Regions from separate parts of the Novosphingobium sp. BL-S-34 genome, predicted to be linked through region 3. Evidence: predicted binding sites of a transcription regulator. Region 3 holds the regulator's gene; each other region holds the start of a gene.

Region 1 (4,450 bases), 1.4 Mb from region 3:
CGTCGGCAAAGACCAGCCTCGCGCCGACCATGAGGCGGAACGGGGGCAGGGTGACGCCTTCGGCTTCCATCTCCTCCCCGAACCTGCGCAGCGCGGCGAAAGCGCGGGCGACGCCGGATACGGTGTTGCGGTCCGCTATGCCGATTCCGGGGTGGCCGAGCGCCAGCGCCCGCAGCGCCATTTCCCCCGGCGTGCTGGCCCCGCGCAGGAAGGAATAGGCGGTCGTCGTCGCGAACTCGACATAGGGCGGCGTTTCGAGGCTCATGCGAAGACGCCGTGCAGATACCAGCGCGGGTCGGCTTTCTCGCTGCCGTAGAGACCATGGCGGAACAGCCAGAACCGGCGGCCGTCGCTGTCCTCGATCCGGTAATAGTCGCGCGTGGGGCCGGTCGCCTCCACCGTCTTCCACCAGGGATAGGCGAGGCGTTCGGGGCCTTCCTGCCGCACCACCCGGTGCTGGCGTCCCTGCCAGCCGAACCGGCGCGGGGGACCGTCAGGCACTTCGGCCAGCACGGTGACGGGCTGGGGCGGATCGAACAGGAACAGCGGGCGCAAGGGCGGCTCGCCTGCCTCCGGCTGGGGCCAGGGCTGCGGAATCGATGCGGGAGGCACGAGGCGGTCGGCATATTCCGGCAAGTGCTCGTCGCGGGGGGCGAAGCGGTGGACGCATTCGGCGCCGAAGCGCACTTGCAGGCGGTCCAGCAGGGGGGCGAGGTCGGGCTTGCCGGAATTCTCCTCGTCCAGCCGGTCCTGCCCTTCGGAGACGTCCTCGTGCAGGGGCACGGCCAAGCGCAGCAGGTCGTAACCGAAGCCCGGGTCGAGCGGATCGGCGAGCGATTCGATGCGTTCGCGAAACAGGCGGACGACATCGGCGGGTTCGCGCAGGGGCAGGCCGCTGTCCACGGCGAGCCGGGCGACATGGCCATCGGTGCGGAACAGCGAGACTTCGTAGCGTCGGCCGCCCCGGCCGCGGGCGACCAGCATGTCCCGCGCCTGCCCCGCCAGCCATTCGATCACGCCGAGGAGGGGCTTCACGGTCGCCATCGGTTCGGCGAAGCGCTGCTCCACCCAGATCGGGGGCAGGGTGCGATGCGGGGTGATGCGCCGGTCCTGCTCCTCCAGCAGGTGGGCGAGGGCGATCGACATCGCCTTGCCGAAGCGAGCGGCGAGGGGCGCGCGGGGGCGATCCGCAAGCTGGCCCAGGGTGCGCAGCCCGGCGCGCTTCAGCGCGAGGTGGGCATCGTCTCCCAGGCTGAGTGCGGCCACCGGCAGTTCGCGCAAGGTGCTCTTGCCGAAGCGGGCAAGGGCAAGGGCGGCATCCGGCGTTCCGGCACAGGCCGCCAGCGCCCGGAACCCCCGCCGCGCGAGCCGGGTGACGAGATCGCCCCGCACGGCGTCTTCATCCATCCCCAGGCTGTCGAAGCAGCCGGTGAGGTCCAGCACCAGCGCGTCGTCGCGATCGGGGGCCACCATCGGGGTATAGCGTTCGCAGGATTCGACGATGCGCAGCAGCAGGGCATGGTCCGCTGCGGGCCGGTGTTCGAGAGCAGGCAGGTCCGGTTCCAGCGCGCGCGCATCGGCCAGCATCATGCCGGCCGAGAGGCCCAGCGCCAGCGCCGCGGGAGACAGCGCCATGATGCGCTGCGCCCCGCGTTGCTTCGCGATCAGGGCGAAAGCCGCGTCAGGCGGCGCTGCGCCTTCCCGCATCGCCCGTTCGGACGGCAGGAAGGGAAAGGTGACCGCCAGATAGCGGCGCATGGCCAAGCATGGGCTTACGGAAGGTGCCTTGCTCACGATTCCATTCCAGTTGCAGGTTGAGACCCTCCCGCCCGCCGCGCCGGCGCAGCAGGGTCACGTCGAACACCGGATCTCCCGGCGCATTGGCAGGCAAGGGAACCGACGGTGCGCTGGTCACCTGCCAGCGGGTGTGGGCGGCGCTGGGCGTGGGCTGGGCGCCGCTGCGCACGATCATGACCATGGTGCCGCTTTGCTCGGCCGCCAGCGCCAGCCGCCGCGAGGCGGTAAGGTCGAAGGCCGGGGCGCGGCCGTCCATTTCCATCACCACGGCCGCTGCCCCGCCATGCCGCACCGAATCCACGCCCGCGCGCAGCAGGCTCTGGAGATCGGGCAGGCGCAGCAGCACCATGGCGGCCGGGTCTATGCCCAGTTCGGCAAGGCCGGGGGCATAAGGGCGCGAACGGGCCTGCTTGCCCCCGCCCTTTCCATTAACTTTGCCCAGCCGCAGCCAGAGCAGAGGTTCCCGCGCCTTGCGCGCCTGCACCGCGCAAAGCAGCGCCAGCGCCAGGGCGGCCCCGCTGTCCTGCTCGGTCGCGGCATAGAATTCATGAACGCCGTCCTGCTGCAAAGGCGACTCGGGCCAGCCGTCAGGAGACGCCTGAGCGAGGTTTGCAGCCAGTTGGAGGCGACTCGAATCGAACATATGTTCCTTTTATGTTCTATTCCTGTCCTACGCAATCGAGTCTGGAAATGAGGGTGCAATCGGCTGTGGGCACAGCCCGGTCTCCCGATCCTGCCGGCGCAGAACGCAGGGCGAAAAGCTTTCGGGCATCGTTCGCCAAGTCATCGCAAGGCATTCCGCCTAGGGTTCGGGCATCGCCTACCTTACGGCCCCTACCCTCAAAGAAGGACTCACGAAGCATGGCCAGTTCCGCTCCCGCGCCGCTGGAAGCCGTTCCGCCCGTCACCACTGCCGCTGCCTGGCGGGGAGACCGGCTTTCCGAGACCGACGCGTGGATCTACAGGCTGTCCGACGAACAGGTGCTGGAGCTGGAGACGCTCGGTGCCCGCTTCATGGCCGATGACCCGGACCTGCGCACGGTCACCGCCGAGGAATATCCGCTGGTAGCCTGCGCCGATGCGGTGAAGTCATGGGGCGAGGATGTCGATTACGGCCGCGGCTTCGTGCTGGTGCGGGGCCTGCGGACCCAGCTCTATTCGGACGTTCTTTCCAACGCGATCTACTACGTGCTCGGCCTGCACATGGGCGATCCGATCCGCCAGAACGAGATGGGCGACCTGATCGACCACGTCTATGCCACCAGCGACAAGACCATGGACGATCCCACCGCGCTCTCCTCCAAGGTGCGGGACAAGCTGGTCTACCACTCCGACAGCTCGGACATCGTCGCGCTGATGTGCCTGCGCCCGGCCAAGGAGGGCGGCCTGTCCTGCCTCGTCTCCGGCGCGGAGATCTACAACGAGATCCTGCGCCGCCGCCCCGATCTGGCGCCGCTGCTGCTGGAACCCTTCCACTGGGACTGGCGCCGGCAGGACCACAATGCCCCGGCGGATACGTATACCTCGCCGATCGTCAGCCTGGTGGACGGGGTGTTCTCGATGTATGCGGGCTCGCTCTACATCCTCACCGCGCAGGAATATGAAGGTGTGCCCAGGCTGACGCCGGAGCAGATCGCGGTGCTCGAACTCTTCGACACGATCACCTACGAGGAGGGCATGGCTATCGAGATGGATTTCCGCCCCGGCGACATCCAGTGGCTCTCCAATTACGCCGCGCTCCATGCCCGCACCACGTTCTGGGACTGGCCCGAGCCGCAGCGCAAACGCCACCTCCTGCGGTTGTGGCTGAGCCGCGATGCCGGGCGCCCGGTGGTGGAGGGCTTTGGCAAGAACGGCGTTGTGCAGGTTCGCCAGGCCCCGCGCGACGGGCAGGCGGAGCATCTCGATGCGCATTTCGACGTGTTCTCGGTATCGGTACCGCGCCTGATGGGCTGATGGGCCGCGTGCGCAGACAAAGAGGGCCGGAAGTTTCCTTCCGGCCCTCTTTTTGTTGTCCTGAGTGTGCCGATCAGCGGAGGCCGATCAGCTCAGGGCGATGTCCGGTGCGTCTTCCTGCTTCATGCCGACGACGTGGTAGCCCGCGTCCACATGATGCGTCTCGCCGGTCACGCCCGAGGAGAGGTCGGAAAGGAAGTAGAGGCCCGAGCCGCCCACGTCCTCGATCGTGACGTTGCGGCGCAGCGGCGAGTTCAGCTCGTTCCACTTGAGGATATAGCGGAAGTCGCCGATGCCGCTGGCGGCCAGCGTCTTGATCGGGCCGGCCGAGATCGCGTTGACGCGGATGTTCTGCGGGCCAAGGTCGTTGGCGAGGTACTTCACCGAGGCTTCCAGTGCCGCCTTAGCCACGCCCATGACGTTGTAGTGCGGCACGACCTTTTCGGCGCCGTAATAGGTCAGCGTCAGGATCGAGCCGCCTTCGGGCATCATCTGCATCGCACGCTTGGTCACCGAGACCAGGCTGTAGGCCGAGATGTTCATCGTCATCAGGAAGTTTTCGAGGCTGGTGTCGACATACTTGCCGCGCAGCTCGTTCTTGTCCGAGAAGCCGATGGCGTGGACGACGAAGTCGATCGTCGGCCAGCGTTCCGCCAGCGTTTCGAAGGCGGTGTCGAGGGCTGCCATGTCCGAAACG
Region 2 (4,450 bases), 260 kb from region 3:
GATTCGGATGACTTTCGAGCGCGGCCTTGATCCGCGGCTCGTCACCGACCAACAGGAACTTGAAGCGATCGTGACGACGGCGCGCGAGAGCAGCGCCTTCAATCATGACGCGCACGCCCTCGTCGCCGCCCATCGCATCGACAGCGATACGCGGCAAACTCATGGGCAACCTCCGAAAATCGTCTTGGTCTTAAGCTTCGACCGCGACGATCTCACGACCGTTGTAGTGGCCGCAAGCGTTGCAGAGGTTGTGCGGGCGCTTCAGTTCGCCGCAGTTCGGGCATTCGTGGAATGCTTCGACCTGCAGAGCATCGTGGCTGCGGCGCATGCCCCGGCGGGACGGGGACGTTTTTCTTTTAGGGACAGCCATTTCGGCACCTGTTCCTGGAATTGAATGTCAAAAAGGCCGCCGGAAACCGTGTTCGCGGACCGGCGGCTTGCGAAGGCGCGCCTATAACCGATTTCGCACGAGTTGCAACCCGTTCCTCCCCGCAGCATGAACGTGAAATCCACCTAGGGGGAATTCGAACCATGATTCTGCAGACAACTTTGTGCCTCGCGGCCGCGGCCGGCGTGATTACCTTCTGGCATATAGCGCGTATCGGCCAGATGCGCATGCGGGAAAAGGTGCTGTTCGGCGACGGAGGCCACGATCCTCTCGCGCGGCGCATGCGGGCGCAGCTCAATTTCGTGGAAAGCACGCCTTTCGTGCTGATCCTGGCCGCAGCGATCGAAATGACCGGAAAGGGCGGCATCTGGCTGGCCATCGTCGGCTCGCTCTTCATGCTGGGCCGCGTGTCCCATGGCCTGGGCATGGACATCGACAGGCCCAACCCGCTGCGCATGGTCGGCGTTCTCGTAACCGTCCTCACCTTGGCCGGACTGTCCGCCGTGGCCGTGCTGATCGCCCTGGGGTGGTTCTAAAACGAAAAGGGGCGGTGCACCGGCACCGCCCTCCTATAATAGCGTGAGGAATGGCACAGCCCTCAGCCCGGCAAGCCGTGCTCCAGCGCCGCGTCGCCGACATAGGGATTGCTCGCCCGCTCGTCTCCGAACGTGCTGATAGGTCCGTGGCCCGGGACGAACGTCACTTCGTCACCCAGCGGCCAGAGCTTCGCGGTGATCGATTCGACCAGATCCTGAAGATTGCCGCGCGGGAAATCCCACCGGCCGATGCCGCCCTTGAACAGCACGTCCCCCACCATCGCGAACTTGCTGGGTGCATGATGGAACACGATGTGCCCCGGCGTGTGCCCCGGGCAATGGACGACATCCAGTTCCAGCTCGCCCACGGTCACCCTGTCGCCGTCTTCGAGCCAGCGATCGGGCTCGAACGTCTCGGCTTCCATGTTCCAGCGCGGACCGTCGTCGTCCAGTTTGGATATCCAGAACCGATCCTCTTCGTGAGGCCCCTCGATCGGGACGCCCATTTCCTTCGCGAAGATTCCCGCCATGCCGCAGTGATCGAGATGGCCATGGGTGACGAGTATCTTCTCCAGCGTCACCCCGGTCTTTTCCAGAGCCTGCCGCAGCTTGGAAAGGTCTCCTCCCGGATCGACGAAGGCACCGCGCATGGTCCTGGTGCACCACAGCAGTGAACAGTTCTGCTGGAGCGGCGTGACGGGAATGATGCCGACACGCATCGACTGTTCCTGAGGCTTCTCGCTGGTTTGGGTCATGGCTGCGGAAATGGCCGCAAGCCGGGAGGAATGCAACCTTGCGCCCCTCCCCGTCAGGCCTGCGAGCCGTTCAGATTCGCCCGCCCTTCCACACGACGCGGCCGATCACCTCGATTTCCTGGAGATCGCATTCGATAGGCCGATAGGCCGGATTATCGCTCAACAAGGCGATGCGTCCGGCCCGCCCGGCCTCCAGTCGCTTCACCAGCACCGTATCGTCGAGTCGGACGACATGGATGCCGTCCCGCAGCGGCCGCCAGTCGCGGTCCACGAGGATCTCGTCGCCATCGCGCAGCACCGGCTCCATCGAATCGCCGCTGACCACGATGGCCGACAGCATTTCCGGGCGCAGCCCCATCGAACGCAGCCAGCGGGGGGAGAAACGGATCGTTCCGAACACGTCCTCCCCGTCCGGCAAGGCGCCCGGCCCCGCGGAGGCGCCGATCGAAAGACGCGGAACGTCCACCCAATCACCGGCGTAGGAATTTCGGTCGCTTACGTAGGATTTTTCCTTCGATTTCCCGAATTCCGATTCGTCCACTCCGAAGAACCGTGCAAGCTGGCCGCGATCCCCCTCCTCCAGCTTCCTCGGACTGCCTTTTCTTATAAATTGCTGAAGATAAGTGGTATTTTTTCCGATCATTCGCGACAGGGACGAGAGGCTCGCACCGCGTTCCTCGGCAAGTTCCAGCAAACGGCGGCGAATTTCGGCGTTTTCCATAATGTAATCCTAGTCGTAGGAAATTTCCTAGACAAGCCCCATTCGGTTGGAACATATTAGGAACACGAGTCGCGAATCTCACTCACCGGAGCCCAAAGTTCCATGCTTTTACGCCAGATAGAGCGCTTCCTGCGCCTCACCCGGATGCCGTGGACCAAGTTCGGGCGCCTCGCTGCACACGATCCGCGATTCGTCGGCGATTTACGCAACGGGCGCCGGCCCCGCGCCGGGACCGCGGCACGCATCCGACTTTTCATGACGACTTACCTGGAGAGCCCACATGCACGTTAATTTTGCCCATGACCGCGCGATGCTCGCATCGGCTCGACAGGCCCTGGGCGACGGTGCGCAGCGCTATGCGGCGCGCGGACCATGGCTGCCCTTGATTGCGGCCCTGCTCAAACTCGCCGGTTCCCGCGCCGAGTTCCTGCGCCACGCCGAACGCCCCTGGACAAGCGCCACTTTCGCCGGCTCTCGCCATACGGTGGCGCTGACTTTCGCGGGCGAGGACGCCATCGAGGACGGAGAGAACCTGATCGCGGCTCTGCCCGACCATGAATTCACCATTTCCGGCCACCTGGTGGCGGACGCGGTGGTGACCGAAGCCGACCACCGGGCAGGTCCGCCGCCCAGCCTGACCGTGGAGATCGAACTTCTGCTGCTCGAAGACTGCTGATCGGGAAAAAGCCACGCTGCGGGAAGGCAGGCGCGCGCCCTGCCTTCCCGTTTTCATTCAGAGGGCCAGCGAAAGCTCCCTGATCTCGCTGTTCAGGATGCGATCGTTTTCCGAATAGTCGACCGGGCAATCTATCACATGGACGCCCGGTGTATCGCGGCAGTGGGCCAGCAGTGTCTTGAGATGGGCCGCGCTCTCCACCCTGTGGCCGCTGGCGCCATAGCTCTCTGCATATTTCACGAAGTCGGGGTTGCCGTAAGTCAGCCCGAAATCGGCAAAGCCCATGTTGGCCTGCTTCCAGCGAATCATGCCATAGGCATTGTCGTTCAGGATCAGCACGGTGAGGTTGAGGCCCAGGCGAACCGCCGTTTCCATCTCCTGGCTGTTCATCATGAAGCCGCCGTCGCCGCAGACCGCGAAGATCTTGCGGTGCGGATAGACCATCGCGCTGGCCATGGCAGACGGCAGCCCTGCTCCCATCGATGCCAGCGCATTGTCGAGCAGCACGGTATTGGGCTTGGACGCGCAATAGCCGCGGGCAAACCACAATTTGTAGACGCCGTTGTCGAGGCAGACGATCGCATCGTCAGGCAAGGCGCTGCGAACCTGCTTCACGAGATGCGCCGGGAAGATCGGGAAGCGCTCGTCGGCAGCCAGCTTTTCAGTATGCTCCACTTCGGCCTGGCGATAGCCGAGCATGGCATCGAAGTTCCATTTCGCCGACGGCGCGATGGCTTCCTTGATCTGCCATACGGCGTTGGCGATATCGCCGATCACCTCGATGTGCGGGAAATAGACCGGATCGACTTCCGCGGTCTTGGTCGAGACGTGGATCACCACGCGGTCGTTCCGCGTACCGTCGTTATGCATGAAGAACGGCGGTTTCTCGATCACGTCGTGGCCGATATTGACGATGCAGTCGGCGTCCTCGATCGCGCGGTGAACGAAATCGCCCGAGGACAGCGCCGCGCAGCCCAGGAAGCGCGGATGGCGCTCGTCGATCACGCCTTTGCCGAGCTGCGTGGTGAGGAAAGGAATTCCGGTCTTCTCGACGAATTCGCCCAGCATCTTGCTGGTCATCTTGCGGTTGGCGCCTGCACCGATCACCAGCACCGGGCGCTTCGCCTTCTGCAGGGCCTCCACCGCCTGTGCGATCGACTTCGCGTCAGCCGTCGGCCGCCTCACCGTCGAGCGCGGAATCGGGCGCGAATCGGTATATTCGTCGGCAATGTCCTCGGGCAGTTCGACATGGGTGGCGCCGGGCTTCTCTTCCTCGGCGATGCGGAACGCCTCGCGGACGCGGCTCGGGATATTGTCCGAACTGGCCATCTGGTGCGCGTACTTGGTGATGGGCTGCATCATCGAAACGACGTC
Region 3 (4,450 bases):
GCTGGACGCCGTGAACCTGGATTTCACGTTCGAGGACAGCGCCGTTCTGGCAATGGGCACTGCATCGCTGAGCGGCAAGACCGGGGTGGAAATGGAAGCCATTACAGCGGTTTCCGTGGCTCTGCTGACAATTTACGACATGGCCAAGGCGCTCGACAAGGGCATGGTCATCGGTGACATTCGCCTGATCGAAAAGCGTGGCGGCAAATCGGGCGACTGGAAGATCGAGACATCGTCGCGATGATCCCGCCGATCGCTCTGGAAGAGGCACAGGCCCGACTGCTTGCGCTGGTCGAGCCGCGGCCCGTCGAGCACGTCGACATCGACGGTGCGCTGGGTCGCTATCTCGCGGCTCCGTTGCTGGCACGCCGGGTCCAGCCTGCCGCCGATATCTCCGCCATGGACGGTTATGCCGTCAGCGAAGGGGACTTGTCCGGACCCTGGCAGGTGATCGGTGAAAGCGCGGCAGGGCGGCCTTTCGGTGCAGCCGTCGATCCGGGTCAAGCCGTGCGGATCTCCACCGGCGCCCTGTTGCCCGAAAATGCGCGGGCCGTGATCCTGCAGGAGGATGTCGACCGGGACGGCGATCACCTCGCCCTCACGGGAGAGGCGCCCTCACCAGGCCACAAGCACGTCCGCTTCCGCGGCATGGATTTCGCCGATGGAGCGCCGCTGCTCGCCCCCGGGGCATTGATCGGACCGGCGCAAGCCGGTCTTGCCATTTCGGCGGGCCACCGGCATCTCGCCGTCCGCCGCCGCCCCCGGCTAACCGTGATCGATAGCGGCGATGAATTGTCCGGCGATCCCGAATGCTGCGCAGCCCATCAGATACCCGCCAGCAACGGCGCCATGCTGACCGCTCTTGCGCGTAGCGTTCCCGTCGATGCAAATCGAAATGGACCAATCCCCGACGATCTGGACGCTCTGGTCGCCGCCTTCGATGCGGCCGCCGATGCCGACGTGATCGTGACGAGCGGGGGAGCGTCAGTGGGCGATCACGACCTTCTCCGGCCGGCACTGGAAAAATGGGGCGCCGAAATCGACTTCTGGCGCGTCGCGATCAAACCCGGCAAGCCGCTCATGGTCGCGACACGGCAAACGGCAGGGCGTCGTCAACTGGTGATCGGGCTTCCCGGCAATCCCGTGTCCAGCCTGGTAACCGCATATTTCTTCGTTCTTCCCGTACTGCGCGCATTTCTGGGCGCGGCGCAGCCCTTACCCCGCGCGATTGCCACCCGGCTTTCGGCACCTTTGAGGACGGGAGGGGCGCGCCGCGAATTCCTGCGGGGATCCTGGGATGGTGAGGCGGTCCATGCCCTCTCACTACAGGATAGCGGCGCCTTGTCCTCGCTTGCCGCCAGCAATGTCCTGATCGACCGGTCGGCGCATGCCCTCGCCGCTGATCGCGGTGATCCCGTTCAGGTGTTCTTGCTCCAAAATGGCGGTATTGCTTGACGATACCCTATTCGTTGCATAATTGTTCCCTCATTGTTCGCAGACAAGTTCCCTGAACGACACATCAAGTCAGCCGGGGCCGGTTCGTCGGGCGATTCAGGCCAAGTGCCACAGAACACATGAGGCTAAGCAGATGTTGACGCGCAAGCAGCACGAATTGCTCCGGTTCATTCAGGTCCGGCTTGAAGAGAGCGGCATTTCCCCCAGCTTCGAGGAAATGAAGGAAGCGCTCGATCTCAAGTCGAAGTCGGGCGTCCATCGGTTGATTTCCGCGCTGGAGGAACGTGGCTTCATCCGCCGCCTTCCCAACCGTGCCCGCGCTCTCGAAGTGCTCCGCCAGCCCGAAGACGCCACGAGCAAGCCGGCCAAGGCCGCGGCTGCGGTATCGGCGGCGCGTGGCGGCAACGCCGCACCTTCCCGTCCGGCGGCGGTCGCCAGGCCCGCCAACGACGTGATCGAAATCCCCCTTCATGGTCGTATTGCCGCGGGCGTGCCGATCGAGGCCCTGGAAGGCCAGTCTTCGCTCCCGGTGCCTGCGGCCCTGCTCGGTGCAGGCGATCACTATGCACTGGAAGTCTCAGGCGACTCGATGGTCGATGCCGGCATTCTCGACGGGGATTTCGCACTCGTAAAGCGGACCACCACGGCCAGGGATGGCGAGATCGTCGTCGCCCTTGTCCGGGGTGAGGAAGCGACGCTCAAGTATCTGCGCCGGGAAGATGGCATGGTGCGCCTCGATCCCGCGAACGCCGCTTACGAACCGCAGATCTACGGACCTGACGAAGTAGAAGTCCAGGGCAAGCTGGCAGGCCTGCTGCGCCGCTATCATTGATCCGTCTCAGGAGGGCGCCCTGTTCGCCCTCCTCAGGCCAGCGGTCGCTAATACCATCCCTTGCGTTCGATCATGGTCGGCGCAGCGGGCTTCCACCAGCCATGATTTCCTTGCCCCTCCGCCACGGTCGTCACACTGCGGCTTGCAAGATCGATAGTCAGCCCGCCCGTTCGATCCAGCATCTGGCGATCAACTTTGAGCCACTTCGGCAGGCAGGTCCTCGGCAAGCGGCGTTCGGCGATCACCACGTCGGCCCACCTGCACGCCTCGGCCAGTTGCATCTCGGGGACGATGGCCCTCCCCCGCGCGATCAACACATGCCGAGCCTCTTCGCCGTGACGTAGCTCGACGGCGCAGAAGTCCGCGTTGCATCGCGTTCCGGGCGCCGTCTGCGCATTGACCGGGACCTCTCGCGTCCCGGCAACTTCCATGAGGTTGTCCAGGGCGTAGTCGCCGGAACCGGTGCGAAGCATCACGAGCCGATGGCTCTCGGGATCGATCCAGCCCACATGGCGGCCATCGCCCGAAACCATGATGTCCGGAACCGGAATGAGCATCAAGCCGAAGAAACCGGCAGCTATAGGCAAAATCCCCCATAGCCGGATGCGACCGTCCCAAAGGCCCAGCCAGAGGCCTCCAACGACAAACAACGAAAAATGCCACCCACTCATCGTGGGCATCACCCGAACGGCTCCCGGTTCCGCGGCTATGAAGCGGGCGATGGCCAACAGGGCGTCGATAGCGTGGTTCGCCAGCCACCACACCGGACCTCCAAGCCCAACCACATCGAGCAGCAGCGCCAGGGCGACGAAAGGCATGATGACCAGCGTCGTCAAAGGGATCGCGATCACATTGGCGACAGAACCGTAGAGGCCGGCACGATGGAAATGGAACAGGGCGATGGGCATCAACGCCAATTCGATCGCTATGCCGGTGATCAGGATCATCGTGAGGTTGCGCATGGCCTTGAACGGCCAGGCCTCTTCCCGGGGTGCCAACCAGCGCTTCAGCGGCTCTGCATTGCCGAGTGCCACCAAAACCATCACCGCCGCGAAGCTCATCTGGAAGCTGGGACCAACGACCGACTCGGGCCAGATGACCAGCACGATGACAGCCGCCACCGCCAGCAAGCGCATGGACAGCGCTTCACGGCCCCATGCCATGGCAGCGAGAACGAGCAGAGCGCCCAGGAAAGCCCGCATGGTAGGCACCTGCGAGCCGCTCAGCAGCGTGTAACCCAGCCCCGCGGCCGCACCGCATGTTGCGGCCAATATCGGCAGGCGGACCCTCAGGGCCAGTGCCGGGAAAAGGGCCAGAAGGCGCAATACGACGAAATAGACGCAGCCGATCACGGCACTCACGTGAAGTCCGCTGATCGACAGAAGGTGAGCCAGGCCCGCATCGCGCATGGCCTGGGCATCACCCTGGCCGATCGCGCCCATGTCTCCGGTCGTCAGCGCTGCCGCGATACCGCCCGGCGACCCCGCGAGATGCGTCGTTATATGACGGGACAACGCGGCACGCTGGTCGGCGAGCCAATCGCCTCCACGCCCGAGCGATATCACTTCGACCGGCGATGTAATCGAGCCCGTGGCCGACAGGCCTGAAAACCAGGCCGCGCGCGCAAAATCGTATCCTCCAGGGAACATGGGTGATGCCGGAGGGGTAAGTCGGCCGCGGAACCGAATGACCGCACCGGTGCTCAGCGGCTGTTCCCGCAGTGCGGCCGGCAGATTGACCCGGACCTTGATGGACCGCCCGCTTCGTGGCTCTTGCAACGCCAGTGTCAGCCGATCCCGCTGCAGCGCCGGCTGCTCTTCGAGCGACAGGACCCGGGCCGTGAAGATGCCCGACATGTTTCGCTCTATGGCCGGTTGCCCGACGATTTCCGACCGGGTCCAGATCGATAGGCACCCCGCCAGGACGACCAGCGATAGCGAAAGGATCGCCTGTCTGATATAAGGAAACCGAGCCGATCCGACGTGCCAGTTCAATGCGAATAATGCAATCGAGACGCATACTACGCAAAGGGCTACCCATGTCGCTGCAGACGACAGGAAAAACCAAGCAATTGCGCCAGTTCCAAAGGCCACGGCCAGCCACGGCGCTCTGGTGAAACTGCAGTTCGAAAGAAAACACTCGACACCCGCCAAACCGCTCGAC

The links. Region 3 encodes LexA, which represses DNA repair genes until DNA is damaged. Its sites were predicted from a motif close to GTTCCNCNCTTGTTCT; they were not measured.
Region 1: the regulator LexA is predicted to act here: its motif matches at 2,443-2,458, upstream of AC1VV3_RS09890 (ImuA family protein).
Region 2: the regulator LexA is predicted to act here: its motif matches at 2,449-2,464, upstream of AC1VV3_RS03180 (S24 family peptidase).

Annotation. Positions count from the first base shown of each region.
Region 1 covers NZ_CM166472.1:2,076,350-2,080,799, forward strand. The annotation lists gene AC1VV3_RS09880 (error-prone DNA polymerase) at 1-265, opposite strand, end outside; gene AC1VV3_RS09885 (Y-family DNA polymerase) at 262-1,758, opposite strand; gene AC1VV3_RS09890 (ImuA family protein) at 1,682-2,440, opposite strand; gene AC1VV3_RS09895 (TauD/TfdA family dioxygenase) at 2,659-3,753, shown strand; gene fabI (enoyl-ACP reductase FabI) at 3,841-4,450, opposite strand, start outside.
Region 2 covers NZ_CM166472.1:676,163-680,612, forward strand. The annotation lists gene plsX (phosphate acyltransferase PlsX) at 1-163, opposite strand, end outside; gene rpmF (50S ribosomal protein L32) at 191-370, opposite strand; gene AC1VV3_RS03170 (MAPEG family protein) at 532-924, shown strand; gene AC1VV3_RS03175 (MBL fold metallo-hydrolase) at 987-1,679, opposite strand; gene AC1VV3_RS03180 (S24 family peptidase) at 1,750-2,400, opposite strand; gene AC1VV3_RS03185 (hypothetical protein) at 2,681-3,076, shown strand; gene AC1VV3_RS03190 (acetolactate synthase large subunit) at 3,134-4,450, opposite strand, start outside.
Region 3 covers NZ_CM166472.1:411,750-416,199, reverse strand. The annotation lists gene moaC (cyclic pyranopterin monophosphate synthase MoaC) at 1-244, shown strand, start outside; gene AC1VV3_RS01935 (molybdopterin molybdotransferase MoeA) at 241-1,455, shown strand; gene lexA (transcriptional repressor LexA) at 1,589-2,287, shown strand; gene AC1VV3_RS01925 (ComEC/Rec2 family competence protein) at 2,335-4,450, opposite strand, start outside.